3 regions of the Bradyrhizobium sp. B117 genome follow, and region 2 is predicted to be linked to each of the others. Evidence: predicted binding sites of a transcription regulator. Region 2 holds the regulator's gene; each other region holds the start of a gene.

Region 1 (7,066 bases), 980 kb from region 2:
GACGTCACCGCCATGCTTGAAGCCGTCAGCGCCAAAAGCGTCGATGCGCTGATGGCGGAGACGTTGCCGGCCTCGATCCGGCAGGCCGCCCCGCTCGATCTCGGCAAGCCGCTCAGCGAGACCGAGGCGATCGCGCACATGACCGAGCTTGGCCGACAGAACCAGGTCTTCACCTCGCTGATTGGCCAGGGCTATTCCGGCACGATCCTGCCGGCGGTGATTCAGCGCAACATCCTGGAGAATCCGGCCTGGTACACCGCCTACACGCCCTATCAGCCCGAGATCAGCCAGGGCCGGCTGGAGGCGCTGCTCAACTTCCAGACCATGATCTGCGACCTCACCGGGCTCGACGTCGCCAACGCCTCGCTGCTCGATGAGGCAACCGCGGCGGCCGAAGCGTTGGCGCTCGCGGAGCGGCACTCGCAGGTCAAGGCCAAAGCCTTCTTCGTCGACAAGGACGTGCATCCGCAGACGCTGGCTGTGATGCGCACCCGCGCCGAGCCGCTCGGCTGGAATCTGATCGTCGGCGATCCCCTCGCCGATCTCGACAAGGCGGACGTGCTCGGCGCGCTGCTGCAATATCCGGGCTCTTCGGGCGCCGTGCGCGACCTCCGGCCCGCGATCGCAGCGCTGAAGGCCAAGGGCGCGCTCGCGATCGTTGCCGCTGATCTGCTCGCGCTCACCCTGCTCGCCTCGCCGGGCGAGCTCGGGGCCGACATCGCAATCGGCTCGGCGCAGCGCTTTGGCGTGCCGATGGGTTATGGCGGACCGCACGCGGCCTATATGGCGGTGCGCGATGCGCTGAAGCGCTCGCTGCCCGGCCGCATCGTCGGCCTCTCCGTGGATTCGCGCGGGGCACCGGCCTATCGCCTGGCGCTGCAGACCCGCGAGCAGCACATCCGCCGCGAGAAGGCGACCTCCAACATCTGCACCGCGCAGGTGCTGCTCGCCGTGATCGCTTCGATGTACGCGGTCTATCACGGCCCCGAGGGCCTGACGCAGATCGCGCGCAACGTACATCGCCGCACCGCCGTGCTCGCGGCGGGCCTGCGCAAGCTCGGCTTTGCGCTACAGTCGGAGAATTTCTTCGACACGCTCAGCGTCGATGCCGGCGCCAAGCGCGGCGAGATCATCGCGCGCGCGGCGGCCGAGAAGATCAATCTCGGCGTCAGCGAGACCAATCTGCGCATCGCGCTCGACGAGACCACAACGCCCGCGACGGTGGAAGCCGTCTGGCGCGCCTTCGGCGGCACGCTTGCCTATGCCGAGATCGACGCCACCACGCGCGAGGCGCTGCCGGAGGCGCTGAAGCGCACGACCGACTTCCTCACCCATCCCGTCTTCCACGCGCATCGCTCGGAGACCGAGATGCTGCGCTACATGCGCAAGCTCTCGGACCGCGACCTCGCGCTCGACCGCGCCATGATCCCGCTCGGCTCCTGCACGATGAAGCTGAACGCGACCACCGAAATGATGCCGCTGACCTGGCCGGAATTCGGCTCGCTGCACCCGTTCGTGCCGCGCGAGCAGGCGGCCGGCTATCATGCGCTGTTCGCGCGGCTGGAAAAATGGCTGTGCGACATCACCGGCTATGACGCGATCTCGCTCCAGCCCAATTCTGGCGCCCAAGGCGAATACGCCGGCCTGCTTGCGATCCGTGGCTATCACGCAGCACGCGGAGAGAGCCATCGCAAGATCTGCCTGATCCCCTCCTCCGCCCACGGCACCAACCCGGCCTCGGCCGCGATGGTCGGCATGGACGTGGTGGTGGTCGCCTGCGAGAAGAACGGCGACGTCGACGTCAACGATCTCCGCGCCAAGGCGGAGAAGCATTCGAACGACCTCGCCGCTGTGATGATCACCTATCCCTCGACCCACGGCGTGTTCGAGGAGCACATTCGCGAGATCTGCGACATCGTGCACGGCCATGGTAGCCAGGTGTATCTCGACGGTGCCAACCTCAACGCGCAGGTCGGCCTTAGCAGGCCCGGCGATTACGGCGCCGACGTCAGCCATCTCAATCTGCACAAGACCTTCTGCATCCCGCATGGCGGCGGCGGCCCCGGCATGGGTCCGATCGGCGTCAAGGCGCATCTTGCGCCGTTCCTGCCGGGTCATCCGGCGACGCAGGCTGAAGCTCCGGTCGGCCCGGTCTCGGCCGCGCCGTTCGGCTCGGCCTCGATCCTGACCATCTCCTACATCTACATCCTGATGATGGGGGGCGAAGGCTTGAAGCGCGCGACCGAGATCGCGATCCTCAACGCCAACTACATCGCAGCGCGCCTCGATCCGCACTTCCCGGTGCTCTACAAGAACGCCAAGGGCCGCGTCGCGCATGAGTGCATCGTCGATCCGCGGCCGCTGAAGACGACGAGCGGCGTCACCGTCGACGACATCGCAAAACGCCTGATCGACTATGGCTTCCATGCCCCCACCATGAGCTTCCCGGTGCCGGGCACGCTGATGATCGAGCCGACCGAATCGGAATCCAAGGCGGAGCTGGATCGCTTCTGCGATGCCATGATCGCGATCCGGAAAGAGATCGCCGAGGTCGAAGCCGGCCGCTTCAAGATCGAAGCCTCGCCGCTGCGCCACGCTCCGCACACCGTGCACGACATCGCGGATGACGACTGGAAGCGCGCCTACACCCGCAGCGAAGGCTGCTTCCCCGACGGGGTCTCGCGTACTGACAAGTATTGGTGCCCGGTCGGCCGCGTCGACAACGTCTATGGCGACCGCAATCTGGTGTGCTCGTGCCCGCCGGTGAGCGATTACGCGGAAGCTGCGGAGTAAGACGCGACGGAGGTCTCGCAGGGTGGGCAAAACGCAAGCGTGCCCACCACCTTTGCATGCGGTGAAAGATGGTGGGCACGGCGCTTGCGCGCCTTTGCCCACCCTACGATCCTAGCCGTCGGGCCAAAGCATCAGGCTTTCCGACCGGGCCACAAGGCTCTGGCAGTGGGTGCCCGCGACCGTGAGTGCCCAGGCTTGGGATTCATCAATCTTTCCCTGGAGTTCCGCGACCTCACTCGCTTGCCAGTGCCCCCTTTCGCGTCCCAGCGGCAAGGCCTCGGTCTCCGAAGCAATTCCAACGAAGGGCAAGACATCGGAATCGTCTTCAAGACGGGCCTTGAAGCTGTGCCTTGCGATTGCCCTGGCACCTTCTACCGGAGACACGCTTCCGGAAAGTATGCTTTTCGCCGTCTCAATAATGATCCGGCGAGCGGCAATGACCTCGGATTGATTCCAACTCACAGCGATCCCGGGCTCAACAACTGATCCGATATCTCTTGTACCACCAAACGAAACGGGCACCGAAGACGTCGGCAACTCAACGTCCTCAGTGCCCGCTCCTCGCGAAAACTTTTCGCGGTAAGGCTTATTCCTCCGCCGGCTCCTCGCCGTCGGCGTCGCTCTCAGGCGTGCCGGCCAAAATCTGCTCGGAGATCAGGCCGGAGTTCTGGCGGATCGAGGTCTCGATCTTGGCGGTGATGTCGGGGTTGGCCTTCAAGAACGCTTTCGAGTTCTCGCGGCCCTGGCCGAGGCGCTGGCTGTCATAGGAGAACCAGGCGCCCGACTTCTCGACGATGCCGGCCTTGACGCCGAGATCGAGGATCTCGCCCATCTTGGAAACGCCCTCGCCGTACATGATGTCGAACTCGACCTGCTTGAAGGGCGGCGCCAGCTTGTTCTTCACCACCTTGACGCGCGTGGTGTTGCCGACCACTTCGTCGCGCTCCTTGATCGCGCCGATGCGGCGGATGTCGAGGCGGACGGAGGCGTAGAACTTCAGCGCGTTGCCGCCGGTCGTGGTTTCGGGCGAGCCGTACATCACACCGATCTTCATGCGGATCTGGTTGATGAAGATCACCATGGTGTTGGACTTGTTGATGGAGGCGGTCAGCTTGCGCAGCGCCTGGCTCATCAGACGTGCCTGCAGGCCCGGCAGCGCATCGCCCATCTCGCCTTCGAGCTCGGCCTTCGGCACCAGGGCCGCGACCGAATCGACCACCAGCACGTCCACCGCACCCGAGCGCACCAGCGTGTCGCAGATTTCCAGCGCCTGCTCGCCGGTGTCGGGCTGCGAGATCAGGAGTTCGTCGATGTTGACGCCCAGCTTGCGGGCATAGACCGGGTCGAGCGCGTGCTCGGCGTCGATGAAGGCGCAGATGCCGCCCTTCTTTTGCGCTTCCGCCACCGTGTGCAGCGCCAGCGTGGTCTTGCCCGAGGATTCCGGCCCGTAGATCTCGACGATGCGCCCCTTGGGCAGACCGCCGATGCCGAGCGCGATATCGAGCCCGAGCGAGCCGGAGGACACCGCCTCGATGTCCATGGACCGGTCGTTCTTGCCCAGCTTCATCACCGATCCCTTGCCGAATTGGCGCTCGATCTGGGAGAGCGCGGCGGCCAGGGCTTTACTCTTGTCCATGGAAGATCCTTCGACGATACGCAGGGCAGTGGCGGACATTGGGTCGTGCTCCTTATGGCGAGGATTCGCGTGTGGGACAAACAATTGGCGAGGCGCTCGGCGATAAAAGCAATGTACACCATCTGTTCTCTGTTCGCAATATGTTCTTTTCAGAGATCGGGGTACTGTCCGTATTTAAGCCCCAGTGTCCTAAGTTGAATTTTGCGGTGTCCTAATTTGTTCGCGGCGGGCCTAGTTCTGTTCATGGCCCCTGTTCTTCTGTTCTTGCCTCGAACAGACTAGGCCGAATGGATGCGCAGTTTGCACCAGAGGCCGCCTCAGTCGGCTTTTCGCCCCTAAATTCAATTTTGAACCGATGCAACCCGTGGCAGTTTATATGCATCACCGGCCGAGGCTCTGCCCGTAGGCGTCGGTGGCTGAGAGACCGAGAGCGCTCCCGCCTGCTACCAGGGAGTGCCGCTATGTCGGACTATTCTCACAAAATCGCCGTTCAGACCGCACTAATCGCCACAGAAATCGAGCGCACGCAGCAGATTTGCAGACACTCGCTGGAGCTGCTCCGGATACCCATCCCCAGCACCTTTCTCGGGAACAGATTGCATCCGCTGCCAGAAAGAGAGGACGAGGAGTAAGGCCGCCTCAGTTGGCGGCCTCTTTCATTCCTCGTCAGCGAACTTCGGCCGGTATCGTTCAACCGTTGGCTTAAGCCGCTTCTTGCGCCTCACATTAGGACAGCACCAGAGATCGAGGGCTGCCCGTATTTGACCCTCGGTGTCCTAAGTTGATTTTTGCGGTGTGCGAACGTCCTAAATCCACCTCAGCGATGTCCCGCCACGTGACACAAAACGGTCGTGTCCCCAGTGATGGTGTAGCTCGGTAGAGCGAAGCCGTCCGCGCGCGCGCCCTCAGATAGCGCCGTAGCGGGCGGACGGCTTTGCGGTGGTCACCGGCAGTTCGCCGGTAGGGTCGGGTTGCTGACACCAACCTGATTCGAGGAACCACCGATGACCGACGAGATGATGAACCTTCGCGCGCTCGTGGAGAAGGCCCCAGACGCCGATCTGCTTCGCGAGATGATTGGCTTTGCCGCCCAGCGATTGATGGAGCTGGAGGTCGCCGGGCTGACCGGAGCGGCCTACGGCGAGAAGAATGCCGAGCGCCTTGCCCAGCGTAACGGCTACCGTGACCGGACCTGGGAGACGCGCGCCGGCGCGGTCGAGCTGCGCATTCCCAAGCTGCGCAAAGGAAGCTACTTCCCGGGCTTCCTGGAGCCGCGTCGGATGGCCGAAAAGGCGCTCACCGCGGTGGTGCAGGAAGCCTATGTGCAGGGCGTCTCGACCCGATCCGTCGATGATCTGGTCCAGGCTATGGGCATGACTGGCATCTCCAAGAGCCAGGTGAGCCGACTGTGTGCCGAGATCGACGACAAGGTGAAGGCCTTCCTCGCCCGACCGATCGAGGGTGACTGGCCGTATCTGTGGATCGACGCCACCTACGTGAAGGTCCGCCAGAATGGCCGGATTGTCTCGGTCGCGGTGATCATCGCGGTCGGCGTCAACAGCGACGGCCGGCGTGAAGTTCTCGGCATGGACATCGGTCCCTCGGAGGCCGAGACGTTCTGGACCGCGTTCTTGCGCAAGCTCGCTCGGCGCGGGCTTCGTGGCGTCAAGCTCGTGATCTCCGATGCGCATGAGGGCATCAAGGCCGCCGTCAGCAAGGTGCTCAACACCGCCTGGCAACGCTGCCGCGTCCACTTCATGCGCAACGTCCTGGCCCATGCCGGCAAGAGCGGAAGACGCGTCGTCTCCGCCTTCATCGCCACCGCCTTTGCCCAGGACGATGCCGAAGCGGCCAGGGCTCAGTGGCGCAAGGTCGCCGACCAGCTCCGTCCCAAACTGCCAAAGCTCGCCGCCTTCATGGATGAGGCCGAGCCAGACGTGCTCGCCTATATGAGCTTCCCGCCTCAGCACCGTGCCAAGCTGCATTCGACCAATCCGATCGAGCGCCTCAACGGCGAGATCAAGCGGCGGACCGAGGTGGTTGGCATCTTCCCAAATGAAGACGCCATCGTTCGCCTGGTCGGCGCGATCCTGCTCGAGCAGAACGACGAGTGGGCGGTTCAGCGGGCCCGCTACATGACGCTGGAAACCATCGCGCCGTTGAGCGATGATCCCATCGTCGGCTTGCCCGCCGTGGCAGGCTGATGCCTTCCGACCCGCCGGAAAATCGGCGGTGACCTGCCGTCAGCTACACCACGCCATGGGACACGATCCACAAAACCTTGGCATAGGTTGTGCAGACTATTCATCACCGGGAAATTGCTCATTCCCACCCGGGGCTGGAAAGCCGCCGCCCGCGCTCAATTTAAGCGGGCGGCGTTTTTATTTCGCCCAAGCTTCCGCTGCCCCAATCCGATTTGTCGGGCGTCCCAATTGGGACAGCACCATAAATCATGGTCCTCGAGCCTCCCGAAGTTGAATTTTGAGGTGCCCTGCTCCGCAGGTTGAAGCGTCGGCCGTGCCGCGGTGGGCGCTTGCATTTCAATGCTACAATGTGTAGCGCTTCAATTCGTAGCGCTACGAGACGTAGACAATCTCAGGAGGAGACAATGAAGTCGATGATCAAGATCGCGCTCGC
Region 2 (7,066 bases):
AAGGGATCGCGGGAACTTGGCCGACGGGCCGAACCGCCTCGGCCGGCGGCTTCGCGCCGGTGGGCTCCGGCCTCTGGCCCGCGACCGTCGAGACGCTCCGCGCATGGGCGCGCGCTGAAACCGGCGCCGGGCGGCTGTTGCCGTGGGTGCCTGTCGCGTTCGGCGGCGGCATCGCGCTGTACTTCGCGGCCGATCATGAGCCGGTGCTGTGGGTCGTTGCCGCCACCGCGGTCGCGCTCATGTGTGGTGCGGTCCTGTTGCGGCGGAGCCGGTGGTTTGCGCCTGCGCTTCTGATCGCGGCGGTCGCGGCCGGCTTGGCCATGGCGACCTGGAAGACGGCGCGTATCGCGCACACGGTGCTGGCAAAACCGCTCTATTCGGTATCGTTGTCGGGCTTTGTCGAGGCCCGCGACATCCGCGAGCGCACCGACCGTTTTGTCCTTCGCGTCACCGCGATGGAGGCGCAGCGCAGCGACGTCAAGCTCGAGCGCGTGCGCCTGTCGGTGCGCAAGGGGACCGCGCCCGAGGTCGGCAGCTTCGTGCAGCTGAAGGCGCGGCTATTGCCGCCGATTTCGCCGGTTCGTCCCGGCAGCTACGATTTCTCGCGTGACATGTTCTTCCAGGGCATCGGCGCCTCCGGTTTCGTGATGGGCGCGATCACCGCGTCCGTGCCGCCGGATGCCGGCGGCCTGCGGCTGCGCTATGCCGCGTTCATGCAAGGCCTGCGCGATGCGATCGACGCGCGCATCCGTGCGACGCTCGAGGGCGACAATCGCGCCATCGCGACGGCGCTGCTCACTGGTCGGCGCGATGCGATCACGACGCCCGTCAACGATGCAATGTTCATCTCGGGGCTGGGTCATGTGCTGTCGATCTCCGGCTACCACATGGCGGTCGTCGCCGGCGTCGTGTTCTTCGCGGTGCGCGCGCTGCTGGCCTTGATTCCGGCGCTTGCGGCCGGTTTCGCCATCAAGAAGTGGTCGGCGGCCGCGGCATTGGTTGCGGCGGCGTTCTATCTGCTGCTGTCGGGCGCGGAAGTCGCGACGCAAAGGTCGTTCTTCATGACGGCGGTGGTGCTGATCGCGGTGATGGTCGACCGCCGCGCCATCACCTTCCGCACGCTGGCCGTGGCGGCGCTGATCGTGCTTGCGGTCGCGCCGGAGGCGCTGGTGCATCCGAGTTTCCAGATGTCGTTCGCGGCGACGCTTGGGCTGGTGGCGCTGGTGCAGATCGGCATGCCGAACCTGTTTGCCTCGCCCGATCATTCCACGACCGCGCGCATCGCGCTGTGGGGCGGGCGCGAGATCGCGATGCTGTTCCTGGCCTCGCTGATCGCGGGGCTTGCGACCACGCCCTACGCCGCCTTCCACTTCCACCGCGTCACGCCGTTCGGCGTGCTCGCCAATCTTGGCGCGATGCCGGTGGTCTCGGCGCTGGTCATGCCGGCCGGGCTGTTGGGCCTGCTTGCGGCACCGTTCGGGCTCGACGCCGTGTTCTGGTGGCTGATGGGGATCGGCATCGACTGGATGATTGCGGTCTCGCGCTGGGTAGCGGGACTGCCGGGCGCTGTCGGCAGCATCCCCGCCTTCGGCATAGGCCCGCTGATTGCGGCGAGCCTCGGGGTCATCGTGATGGGTCTGTTGCGCACGCCGCTGCGCTGGTCCGGCGCCGTGGTGCTGCTGGCGGCGATCCTCTGGGGCCTGTCGGCACGCCAACCGGACATTTTAATTGCCGGGGACGGCCAGAGCGTCGCGGTGCGGGGGCGGGACGGGCACCTGCACCTGATCAGGGCCAGCAAGGACGGTTTTCTGCTCAAGGAATGGTTGGCTGCCGACGCCGATGTGCGTGACGCCGGCAGTGCCGCGCTGGCTGACGGCGTGTCATGCGACGAGGCCGGCTGCGTCACGCCGCTCGCCGACGGGCGGCTGGTGGCGCTGTCCCTGCGGATCGACGCGCTGGCGGATGATTGCAGTCGCGCTGCATTGGTGGTGACGGCAAGGCCCGCGCCGCCGGATTGCGCGGCGATGGTGGTCGACCGGCAGCGTCTGACGAGGCAGGGCGCGCTGGCGCTGACACAAGCTGGTGAGGGATTTGCGGTGCTGGCGGTGAAAGCGAGGGGCGCAAATCGCCCCTGGTCGCCGGCTGCTGCCGGCGAGGGCGTTTCCGAACTGACCCTCTTGCCACCGTCTGGAACTCCGCGCGTCCGGGACGCAACACCGTCGGAGGCCGACCTTGCGGCGGAGGACTAGGATCTATTTCAACCGATCGGCAGACGCGGCGTTGTCGGCCGGCTGTCGACACCGACCTGCGGCTTGTGCTCGCGCTCGCTCAGCGGCTGGGTCACGGGCAGTTGCAGCACGGTTGCCTGCTGGCCTTCGACGAGCTGTGTCACCAGCACGTATTTGCCGTCGGGGAATTCGATCGCGTCATGATGGCGATCGGGAATGTGCGGATCGATCTTGCCGAACTTGCCGACGCGCGAATTGACGGTGCGCGTCCAGATCCAGCGATTGTCGTAGCGGACGTTGTCGGCGAAGGCGAGCTCCGTTCCCGGCAGCAGGCAGACCGCGACGGTCGGATCGGCCGCGGAGGCAAAGCCGCGCGTCGAGGTGCCGCGGAACGTTGTCGTCACGATCGTCTCGCCGACCTCGGCAGGGCGCGATGCGACGGCATGCAGGCTGTAGTCACACATCGTGGGTGCTCCTCATGCGGAGATAGCAACCCGTGCCTCTGTCTTACGAGGCGCAGGCCTCTATCAGAGTGGAAGCATAATAGCGTCTGCGCGGTTGTAGGCAAATCTGCGGCTCGCTGCCGCAGCGTGCGATCACATTATCTTTCCCGAATCCGCTGGGAACAAAGTCTGCTTTCGTGCATTCGGTGGGGGTATCAGCGGCCAGCCGGAGCCGACCAGCCGGAATTTGGCCAGACCGCTTGTGACGTTTGCGTCAGCGCATTGCGCGCGTTTCGGACTTGCTCGCTCATTGCAGTCTCCTTGGCCACGTCCTTGCGGACATGGCGGTGCGATGGTGCGGCAACGGCTTGCGACGCTGATGCTGCGACCAGCACCGCGGCTACTGTGCTCAGGATGATCTTGCGCATGAGGTCTCCTCGAACCTTCGCAGCCGAAGCCGTGCTGCTTCGTGCGGTGTGGCGAGGATGTAGCGCCGGGGGAGGGGCCGGATAATCTGCGCGAAACCAGAAAGACTATCCAGCGCGAGCGGACAATCATCCGCTCCGATCTCTGGTCGGCGATGCCGATCGAAGCGCGCGGACAGCGCGCTCAGTACTTCCGGTATCAGTACTTCCGATAAAGCCCGATCAGCTTGCCCTGAATCTTGACCCGGTTCGGCGGCAGGATGCGTACCTCATAGGCCGCATTGGCGGGCTCGAGCGCGATCGAGGCGCCGCGGCGGCGGAAGCGCTTCAAGGTCGCTTCCTCGTCGTCGATCAGCGCCACCACGATGTCGCCGGTGTCGGCGCTCTCGTTGCGCTGGATCAGCGCCATGTCGCCGTCGAGTATGCCGGCTTCCACCATGGAATCGCCGCGCACTTCGAGCGCGTAGTGCTCGCCAGAGCCGAGCATGTCGGGCGGGACGCTAATGGTGTGGCTGCGGGTCTGCAACGCCTCGATCGGCGTGCCGGCCGCGATACGGCCCATCACGGGCACCGCGACGGGACGCTCGCCCTCGTCCGCGGGCGGGCTGGAGGTCGTGCGGACCTTGCCGAGGTTGCCCTCGATGACGCTCGGCGTGAAGCCGCGACGATTGCCGGCGGCGGCCTGCAGCTCAGGCAGCTTGATCACCTCGATGGCGCGGGCGCGGTTGGGCAGGCGGCGGATGAAGCCGCGCTCCTCGAGCGCGGTGATCAGGCGATGGATGCCTGATTTCGAGCGCAGGTCGAGCGCGTCCTTCATCTCGTCGAAGGATGGCGGCACGCCGCTTTCCTTCAGTCGCTCGCTGATGAACCGCAGGAGCTCGTACTGTTTGCGCGTTAACATCTCGACCAAAATCCCCCGGTTGATGTCGTTCGATTCCGAGACGATGAATTCAGCGATAAGCCGCTGCATGCTCGAAACAAATCATGAACGGACACTATATGTTCGATACATGTTCCGCAACTGCTTAATTTACCGTGAACGCGACAAAGTTCGCGCCACGCGTGTGGCCTGCGCGTTCAGACCGGCAGGCGCAGCACCTCGCAAGGTGTGCCGGCTTCGGCCTTCGGCGCGAACGGCGCGCGCACGAGAAGTGCCTGTGCCGCAGCGAGATTCGCAAGCAGCGAGGAATCCTGGTGATTGACGGGAAGGGCGATCAGCGTGCCGTCGTCGCGCGTTTCCAGGCGCGCGCGCAGATAATCCTCGCGCTGGTCGTTGGCGCCGACATCGCGGCCGAGCACCGCGCGCTCGCGGCGATGGTGAATCGCGGAACGGCCCGACAGCGCGCGAATCAGCGGCACCATGAACAGGAAGGCACACACATAGGATGACACGGGATTGCCGGGCAGGCCGATCACGCGCATCGCCGCCAGGTGTCCATGCATCATCGGCTTGCCGGGCCGCATTGCGATCTTCCAGAACGTCATCGCGATGCCCTCGGCCTTCAGCGCCTGCTGGACCAGATCGTGGTCGCCGACCGAGGCGCCGCCGGTGGTGATCAGGATGTCGGCGCCGCTCTCGCGGGCGCGGCGGATGCCCGCGGTGGTGGCGTCCAGGGTATCGGCGGCAACACCGAGATCGACGGTATCGGCGCCCTCACTGCGGGCGAGCGCGTGCAGGGCGTAGCCGTTGGAATAGACGATCTGGCCGGGGCCAGGCGTGGTGCCCGGCATCACCAGCTCGTCGCCGGTGGCGAGAATCGCGACTTTCGGGCGGCGGCGGACGGGCAGAAGCGGGTGATTCATGCCGGCGGCGAGCGCGAGGTCGCGCTCGGTCAGCCGGATACCCTTGCGCAGCAGCACGTCGCCCGCGCGGAAATCGACGCCGGCCGGGCGGATGTGTCGCCCCGTCACGGCCGTTTCCTTGATCGTGATGCGCCTCCCATCCGCAACTGTGTCCTCCTGGATCACGACTGCGTCGGCCCCGTCGGGAACGACGCCGCCGGTGAAGATCCGCACGGCTTCGCCGGCGCCGACCGATCCCGCAAACGGCCGGCCCGCCGCGACCTCGCCGATCACGGTGAGCTGGGAATCGATTGTCGCGGCATCGGCCGCACGCACCGCATAGCCATCCATCGCCGACATCGCCTGCGGCGGCTGCGTGCGCCGCGCCGCGACGTCGCGGGCGAGCACGCGGTGGAAGGCTTGGTCGAGCGCGACCGTTTCTTCAGGCAGCGGCTCTGCGCCGGCAAGCACCGCGGCAAGCGCGTCAGAAACCGGCATCAGGGCCACGGGTGAGAACTCCAGCTGCGTCCGTTCGGGCAAATCGGCGGCGAGAGTTCTAGCCGAGTGCAGGCGCTGAGGCAAAAAGGCGCTCACGCAGGAGGATTCATCCGCTCTGCAGTGAAGGACAGACGTCAAATCCGCCGCGGCATGATCCAGAAGGCCAGACAGACCGGTACGAGGATGGCCATGGCGAGGATGAGAAGGACGAGAGCCACGGCCAGCATCGGTCAACTCCCCGGCGGCTCGTCCGGACTGACGTCCGGCGCTTTGGGACTCTGATCCTTGTCGGGCAGCGGATCGGCCTGCGATTTCAGGTCGGCGGCCTTGCTGATCAGCTTGGCGGAGAGCTCAGAATCCGAGGTGGTTCTGGCGTATTTCATCAGCAGCGAGGCCTGCTTGGTGAGGTAGGTTTTGCCCAACACGACGATAAGCCCGATGTAGAATTCCCAACGGACTTATGAGTCCGGAAGCCCGTATTCGTTCCGGGAACTCTGTACAAAATTGCACAAAGTGATTTGGTTCCTCATTTTGCGTCAGATTAGTTCCAGGCCCCCTGGGCACCGGACGTTAAACCCCGAGCGCCTTCAAGGCGTTCCCGACGGCGGTTGGCGAGGTCACATGCACCGCGGTCAGGCCGCGGGCGCGGGCTCCCTCGATGTTCTCGGCAAGATCGTCGAAAAATACGATCCGGTTGGCTGGCACGCCGATAGCGGCGACGACATGGTCGAAAGCTTCCGCATCGGGTTTGCGCAGGCCGATGCTGGAGGACAGGTAGACCTCGCGGAAATGGCCGAGCAGATCGGCGTATTCCTTCGAGAAATAGTCCACATGCGGCCGGTTGGTGTTGGAGAAGGCGTAGAGCGGCATTTGCCTCGCCGCGCGCGGCAGCAACTCGGCTATGTCAGGCATCTCGCCGGCGAAGATCGCGTTCCAGCCTTCCAGGAACTGGGCGTCGGAAATGCCGATCCCGAGTGAGTTGCGCAGCGAGGCGAAATAGTCCTCGTCGGTGATCTTGCCGACCTCGTGCAGCCGGTAGGCCTCGTCGCGCACATAGCGCGCGACGATGGCTTCGGGCTTGCAGCCGGCGTGCCCCGCCCAGCAATCGATCGCCTTGGAGAAATCGATGTCGAGCACCACGCGCCCGAGATCGAACAAAAGCGCATCGGCGCTGCCGGGAGAGAGCGAGGTCACCTGCATCCTTATCCTCAGTATCGGTACGGGTCGTGGTCGAACAGCGGGAATGCGCTGAACACGCTTGGCGCATTGGTCGCGGTCGCCGGATGCAGGCAGGATTTGTTGACCTCGGCGAAGGAGGTGGCGCCCAGCAGGCCGAGGCAGCGCAGCACCTCGTCCTCCAGCAGTTCCAGCATGCGCGTGACGCCGGCCTCGCCGGCCGCCGCCAGCGCCCAGCATTGCAGCCGGCCGATGCCGACCATGTCCGCGCCCGCCGCGATCGCCTTGACGATGTCGGTGCCGCGGCAGAAGCCGCCGTCGACCATGATCTTGGCGCGGCCCTTCACGGCATCGACGATCTCAGGGAGCACATGCATGGCGCCACGGCCATGATCGAGCTGGCGCCCGCCATGGTTGGAGACGTAGATCCACTCGACGCCATGGTCGAGCGCGATCAGCGCATCCTCGGCGGTGGCGATGCCCTTCAGGATCAGCGGTATCTTGAACCTGTCCT
Region 3 (7,066 bases), 120 kb from region 2:
CCCCGTCGTGCGGTACTCGTAGGACGAGGTCCGCTTGCCGTAGCCGTTCACGGAGACGGTGAGCACGACCTGCTCGGCCGCCGACATCTCGACATAGCGCTCCTGCGGAAGCTGGAAGCTGCCGGAGGTCTCCTCGGCCTCGGCATCGGCCGGCGCCTCGTCAGCCGCGGCTTCGCCGGCGACCGCGCGGCGCATCTTCAGGTAAGCCGAGCGCTCGTCGGAGGTGGTCTCGACATGGCGCAGGATCGCCAGCGAGATCACCTTGTCGCCCTCGCCAAGTGCAATGCCGCGCACGCCCATCGAGGTGCGCCCGGTGAACACGCGCACATCGGGAACCGGGAAGCGGATGCACTGGCCGCCGGCAGCGGTCAGCAGCACGTCGTCGCGCTCGGTGCAGATCTGGACGTCGACGATCGCTTCGCCGTCATCGAGCTTCATGGCGATGATGCCGGAGCGGCGGACGTCGACGAAGTCGGACAGCTTGTTGCGCCGGACATTGCCGCCGGTCGTGGCGAACATCACGTCCAGCTGGGCCCAGGTGGATTCATCCTCCGGCAGCGGCATGATGGTGGTGATGCGCTCGCCCTGCTCCAGCGGCAGGATGTTGATCAGCGCCTTGCCGCGCGCGTTTGGCGCGGCCATCGGCAGCCGCCAGACCTTCTCCTTGTAGACCTGGCCGCGAGACGAGAAGAACAGCACCGGCGTATGCGTGGAGGCCACGAACAGGCGGCTTACGAAGTCCTCGTCGCGGGTCTGCATGCCGGCGCGGCCCTTGCCGCCGCGGCGCTGCGCCCGATAGGCCGACAGCGGCACGCGCTTGACATAGCCGGCGTGCGAGACGGTCACGACCATGTCCTCGCGCTGGATCAGGTCCTCGTCCTCGACCTCGCCTTCCTGCTCCATGATCACGGTGCGGCGCGGGGTGGCGAACTCGGCCTTCACCTCGGCGAGCTCGGTCTTGATGATGTCGAGGATGCGGGCGCGCGAGCGCAGAATCGCGAGATAGTCCTCGATCTCGCCGGCGAGCTTGGCCAGCTCTTCGCCGATCTCGTCGCGGCCGAGTGCGGTGAGGCGCGCCAGCCGCAGCTCGAGGATCGCCCTCGCCTGCTCCAGCGACAGGCGGATGGTGCCGTCCTCGTTGATGCGATGGCGGGGATCGTCGATCAGCGTGATGATGTCCTCGACGTCGCGCGCGGGCCAGTCGCGCGTCATCAGGGTCTCGCGCGCGGCAGCCGGCGTTGGCGAATGCCGGATCACGCGGATGATCTCGTCGATATTGGCGACCGCAATCGCAAGGCCGACCTGCTCATGCGCGCGCTCGCGCGCCTTGCGCAGCTTGTACTTGGTGCGGCGGGTGACGACCTGCTCGCGGAAGCCGACGAAGATCGTCAGCATATCCTTCAGGTTCATCGTCTGCGGACGGCCGCTATCGAGCGCAACAGCGTTGACGCCGAAGCTCGTCTGCAGCGGCGTGAACTTGTAGAGCTGGTTCAGCACCACGTCGGGCACGGCGTCGCGCTTGAGCTCGACGACGACGCGGTAGCCGTCGCGGTCGGATTCGTCGCGCAGATCGGAGATGCCCTCGATCTTCTTTTCCTTGTAGAGCTCGGCGATGCGCTCGACCATCGTCGCCTTGTTCACCTGATACGGGATCTCGGTGATGACGATCGCCTCGCGTTCTTTGCGGATGGTCTCGAAGGTGACCTTGCCGCGCATCACGATCGAGCCGCGGCCGAGATGATAGGCGCTGCGGATGCCCTGGCGTCCGAGGATGATGCCGCCGGTCGGGAAATCCGGGCCCGGGATGATGTTGTTGAGCTCGTCGATGGTCAGGGACGGATTGTCGATCAGCGCCACGCAGGCGTCGATCACCTCGCCGAGATTGTGCGGCGGGATGTTGGTGGCCATGCCGACCGCGATACCGCCGGCGCCGTTGACGAGCAGGTTCGGGAACCGCGCCGGCAGAACCACCGGCTCGCGCTCGGAGCCGTCATAGTTGTCCTGGAAATCGACCGTGTCGTCGTCGATGTCCTCGAGCAGTTTCAGAGCGATCTTGGTCAGGCGGGATTCGGTGTAGCGCATCGCCGCCGGCGGATCGCCGTCGACCGAGCCGAAATTGCCCTGTCCGTCGATCAGGGGCGCGCGCATCGAGAAGTCCTGCGCCATGCGCACCAACGCGTCGTAGATCGCCTGGTCGCCATGGGGGTGGTACTTACCCATGACCTCACCGACGGCACCGGCGGACTTCTTGTGCTTCTTGTCCGGGGTGTCGCCGCGATTGTTCATCGCGAAGAGGATGCGGCGATGGACCGGCTTCAACCCGTCGCGCGCATCGGGGAGCGCACGCGACACGATCACGCTCATGGCGTAATCGAGGTAGGACTTCTTCATCTCCTCGTAGATCGAGACGGGGCGAATGTCCGAGGGTTGCGCCGGCTGGTCGCCGGGCTTGTTGTCGTCGTCAGCCAAGGGGAAATCCGGTGAGGTTTTATCTGGGAATCATATAGCGCATCGACGCCCCGATAACCACCCTTGCAAGGGTTAGGAAAGCGCTTTTTCCGACTGTTTTTCCAGAGACTTACGCCCTTCCCGGCATGGCCTAGGACGGCGCCGGAATGAGCGGGGTGGAACCGCCCCTTAAGCCCCGAAAATCACCCGGTGCATGATGCGCCCGGGCACCAGGGTGAACAGGCCCGCGATCACCAGCGCGCCGGCGAAAATGAAGATCATCATTCGCCGGTGATCGGCGACGCGATGGGTGTGCGCCCGCCAAACCGCGAGCGGCAGCACGACGAGCGTGAAGATCGACAAGAGATGGATCGGGCTGAACGGCCCGACCAGACGGATCTGGTGGATCCAGAACGACGACGCCGCCACTACGGTCATCAGCACCACCCAGATCCAGCCGAACGTCCGGTGCGGCAACGTTCCCTTGGGCGCGGCGAACTGGACGAGGCCGAGCACGAAGGCGGCCATCGCGGCGAAAGCATGCAGCGGGATCGCTGGAGCGGCCTCAAGCAGCGGCGCAAGGCTCATGCGGAGCATCCTCCGGCGGAACAGCTATGTAAACAGGATTAACATCAAGTTAATACCATTCACATCGCCACCGGTCAAAGGCTTGAGGCAGCACCTGAGGCGAGCCCGGAAAAACCGAGCTTTGCCCGTCAATTGGTAAGGAATCCTGTCACTTTACGCGAGCGGCCGGCGTTCGCGGCGAGACGCCCGTGAGCCTCAGAACGGGATATCGTCGTCCATGTCGCTGTTGCGGCCACCGCCGCCGGCGGCCACGGGACGGCGCGGTGCGCTGCTGACGGGACCCGAGGAGCCGAAATCGCCGCCCGGCTCGTCGCCGAAGCTGCCGCCTCCTCCGCCGCCGCCGCGGCCGTCGAGCATCGTCAGCGTCGAGTTGAAGCCCTGCAGCACGACCTCGGTGGAGTACTTCTCGGCGCCGCTCTGGTCGGTCCATTTGCGGGTCTGGAGCGCGCCCTCGATGTAAACCTTGGCGCCCTTCTTCAGATACTGCTCGGCGACCTTGCAGAGACCTTCATTGAAGATCACGACGCGGTGCCACTCGGTCTTTTCCTTGCGCTCGCCGCTGTTCTTGTCGCGCCAGGTCTCCGAGGTGGCGATGCTCAAATTCGCGATCGGCCGCCCGTCCTGGGTGCGGCGGATTTCAGGATCCTTGCCGAGATTTCCAACCAGAATGACCTTGTTGACGCTTCCCGCCATCGCCGCTCTCCACTCCAAATGCCACTGAATTTCAAAAGGCCGAACCCGCGCGCCGCGAAGCTCCGCCGCCCCGTTGAGCCGACCCTATACGCTCGCGCGAGGCGATCAGTCCGTCACCCCCGGGGTTATCCCCACATATAGCATCCGCCCTCAACTTGTTCCAGATTTGTTCTTATGCAGGCCACAGTGAACGCGTGGCAGGAGCGCGCTGAGATGGCGTCAAAAATCGCGAAGGTCGAATGGAACTTTTTCGAGTTCCCGGTAACGGGCAAAAGCGGTTAACATTCATCAAGTTAGAAGCGCTTCATAAGGTCTCTGGCTGTTGCATTTCGGAGACGGACTCTGCCTCCCCGTTAAGCTACGCTCGCCTTGGAATTGAGTTCATATGGGCGTCGCGCCTGATCAACCGCTTCGGGGACTTCAAAGAAGCGGACGAAACTGGGGAGACTGCAATGAATAAGATTTTGATTGGTGCAATCGGTGCCATGGCGTTGAGCCTGTCGGCTCCCGCAAGCGCGGCGGATCTCGCAGCGCGTCCCTACACGAAGGCCCCGCCGCCGGTCGTGGCGACCGTTTACGACTGGAGCGGCTTCTACATCGGCATCAACGGCGGCGGCGGCTCGGCCCGCAAGTGCTGGGACTTCGTCGGCGTTGGCGGCGCTCTCTTCGGCGAGGGCTGCCATAGTGCGACCGGCGGGACGGCCGGTGGCCAGATCGGCTATCGCTGGCAGTCGGCCAACTGGGTGTTCGGACTGGAAGGCCAGGGCAACTGGGCGGATTTCTCCGGCGACAACATCAGTGCGGTCAGCGGCCTGCGCGATCGCTCCAAGATCGACGCCTTCGGCCTGATCACCGGCCAGATGGGCTATGCCTGGAATAACGTGCTGTTCTACGTGAAGGGCGGCGGCGCGGTCGTCAGCGATCGCTATCGCAGCTACGATGTCCCGACCGGTCTCGAATTCGACCGGGCCAGCGAGACCCGCTGGGGTGGCGCCGTGGGGGCCGGCGTCGAGTTCGGATTCGCGCCGAACTGGACCGTCGGCTTCGAGTACGATCACCTCTTCCTCGGCACCCGTACCATCGGCTTCAGCGGCTCCGGCAACTTCTTCCTCGGCCCGCTTGGCGTCGCTACACGCTCTGATCGCATCAGCCAGGACGTCGATATCGGCCTCATCCGCGTGAACTACCGCTGGGGTGGCCCGGTCATCGGGCGATACTGATATCCATCTGATATCATTTAGAGATCAAAGGCCGGCCTCGCGCCGGCCTTTTTTGCTGGGTGCACGCGACGCGACAATGTGTCAGCAATCGTTACGTTTTGTGACTGTTGTGGCTTTTGAGAGACACAACTTGCGGATTTGGTGGTGTAAGCACGCCGCCAGTTGGACCACGGCGTCCGATACCCTTCTGCGCGCGGAAGGCAACAACAGAAACTGGGACTGGGATTTTGGTTGAAATGAAGAAAGTTTTGTTGGCTTCGGCCTGTTTGTTCGCTCTCGCTGCCCCCGCGTCGGCGGCTGATCTCGCGGCCCGCCCCTACACCAAGGCTCCGGTGGCTGTGGCCTCGGTCTACAACTGGACCGGCTTCTACCTCGGTATCGTCGGCGGCGGCGCCTGGGAAAACGGCTCGGGCGACCCAAAGATGAAGGGTGGCTTCGTCGGCGGCACCGCCGGCTACAACTGGCAGACCGGCAACGTCGTGTTCGGCGTTGAAGCCGACGGCGCCTGGGCTGACGTCAGCGCCTCGGCCGCTGGTACGGTTTTCGTCGCCGGCGTCGGTGGCATCCCCGCCTCGCTGAGCTCCAAGACCGACGCGATGGGCACCGTGCGCGGCCGCATCGGCTGGGCCGTCAACAACGTCCTGTTCTATGGCACCGGTGGTTACGCCTGGATCGACAACAAGCTCACCGCCAGCCTGGGTGCCCTCTCGGTCTCCGACAGCAAGTTCCACTCCGGCTGGACCGTCGGTGCGGGTGTCGAGGCGTTCTTCGCTCCGCAGTGGTCGGTCAAGGGCGAGTACCTCTATCGCAGCCTCGGCGGCGAGACCTACTTCTCGGGCATCGTGCCCACGGGCACGCTCAACCTTCATACCGTCCAGGTCGGCGTGAACTATCACTTCGGCGGCCCGGTCGTCGCGAAGTACTGAGCTTCGTCTCACGACCGACGTCACATCGTCACGGAAGGCCGGCCTCGCGCCGGCCTTTTTGTTTTCGCGCGACCTCGCGCCCAACCGTCATGGAATCGAGAGTGCGGTGTGCATAGCGCGCCGCTGATTGGCTCTGGTCCGTTGGGGAATTGACATGAAGACGTTGGTGCTAGCCTCGGTCAGCTTGCTCGCGCTCGGCGCGCTCGCACCGGCCGGTGCTGCCGATCTGCCGCTGTACAAGGCGCCGGCGGCGCCCGTGCTCGCCTATGACTGGACCGGCGCCTATGTCGGCATCAATGGCGGCGGCGGCCTCGCCCATTCCTGCTGGGGCATCTCCAATGCGGGCCGCGTCGCGGTCGACCCGCCGATCGGCGAAGGCTGTCACAACGCGAGCGGCGGCACCGTCGGCGGCCAGATCGGCTATCGCTGGCAGAAGGGCCACTGGGTTCTCGGTGTGGAAGGCCAGGGCAACTGGGCCGACTTCAAGGGCAGCAATGTCAGCGTGGTGCTGGCGCCGCTGACCAACCAGACCAAGATCAACAGCTTCGGCCTGTTCACCGGTCAGCTCGGCTACGCCGTGAACAGCCTGCTGTTCTACGGCAAGGCCGGCGCGGCGGTGGCCCACGACCAGTACGATACTTTCGTTCCGGGCGCGGGCGCGCCAGCATTCAACAGTGTCAACCAGACCCGCTGGGGCTACTCCGCCGGCTTCGGCATCGAGTACGGATTTACCGAAAATTGGACGGTCGGCGGCGAATACAACCACATCTTCCTCGGCCACCATGGCGCCGCTTTCGCCACGCTGGTCGGCGGCCTGGCGGCGCACACCGACCGGATCGGCCAGGACATCGATATCGGCCTGATCCGCGTCAACTACCGCTGGGGCGGTCCGGTCGTCGCCAAATACTGAGGCAGGCCCGCAGGAACTCCCCAATACTCCAAGTCCGAATTCCGAGTCCGACACTGCCAGTCCTGCTCCAGCGCGGATTCCCCAGCTCCGCACTCAACCGCGAACGAAGGGCCGGCCTCGCGCCGGCCCTTCGCCTGTTCCGGAGGCCCTTGCTCCTGCCAGATGCCGCCAGCGCGCAAACAATCCGTTGACGATTCGCAAAGTCCACTGGAAATCCGCTCTCGTTCTTCCTACGTTCGCTGCCATACCCATCGGCGCCGATCCCGGTTCCGGGCGAAGCG

The links. The regulator LexA, encoded in region 2, represses DNA repair genes until DNA is damaged. The targets are predictions, from matches to a motif close to TGTTCNNNNTGTGTTCNG.
Region 1: a site for LexA is predicted at 4,560-4,577, ahead of recA (recombinase RecA). Genes of this name have one in related genera too.
Region 3: a site for LexA is predicted at 3,886-3,903, ahead of AAFG16_RS25225 (single-stranded DNA-binding protein). Genes of this name have one in related genera too.

What each region holds. Positions count from the first base shown of each region.
Region 1 covers NZ_CP152414.1:4,037,619-4,044,684, reverse strand. Annotated here, with positions in the region: gene gcvP (aminomethyl-transferring glycine dehydrogenase) at 1-2,793, shown strand, start outside; gene AAFG16_RS19705 (hypothetical protein) at 2,905-3,330, opposite strand; gene recA (recombinase RecA) at 3,380-4,468, opposite strand; gene AAFG16_RS19695 (IS256 family transposase) at 5,434-6,633, shown strand; gene AAFG16_RS19690 (hypothetical protein) at 7,038-7,066, shown strand, end outside.
Region 2 covers NZ_CP152414.1:5,016,964-5,024,029, forward strand. Annotated here, with positions in the region: gene AAFG16_RS24620 (ComEC/Rec2 family competence protein) at 1-2,249, shown strand, start outside; gene AAFG16_RS24625 (hypothetical protein) at 2,258-2,692, opposite strand; gene AAFG16_RS24630 (hypothetical protein) at 2,887-3,099, opposite strand; gene lexA (transcriptional repressor LexA) at 3,296-3,997, opposite strand; gene glp (gephyrin-like molybdotransferase Glp) at 4,174-5,385, opposite strand; gene AAFG16_RS24645 (hypothetical protein) at 5,607-5,801, opposite strand; gene AAFG16_RS24650 (HAD family phosphatase) at 5,947-6,576, opposite strand; gene AAFG16_RS24655 (alpha-hydroxy acid oxidase) at 6,585-7,066, opposite strand, start outside.
Region 3 covers NZ_CP152414.1:5,140,073-5,147,138, reverse strand. Annotated here, with positions in the region: gene gyrA (DNA gyrase subunit A) at 1-2,469, opposite strand, end outside; gene AAFG16_RS25230 (DUF2306 domain-containing protein) at 2,638-3,036, opposite strand; gene AAFG16_RS25225 (single-stranded DNA-binding protein) at 3,232-3,729, opposite strand; gene AAFG16_RS25220 (outer membrane beta-barrel protein) at 4,182-4,949, shown strand; gene AAFG16_RS25215 (outer membrane protein) at 5,186-5,875, shown strand; gene AAFG16_RS25210 (outer membrane beta-barrel protein) at 6,030-6,785, shown strand.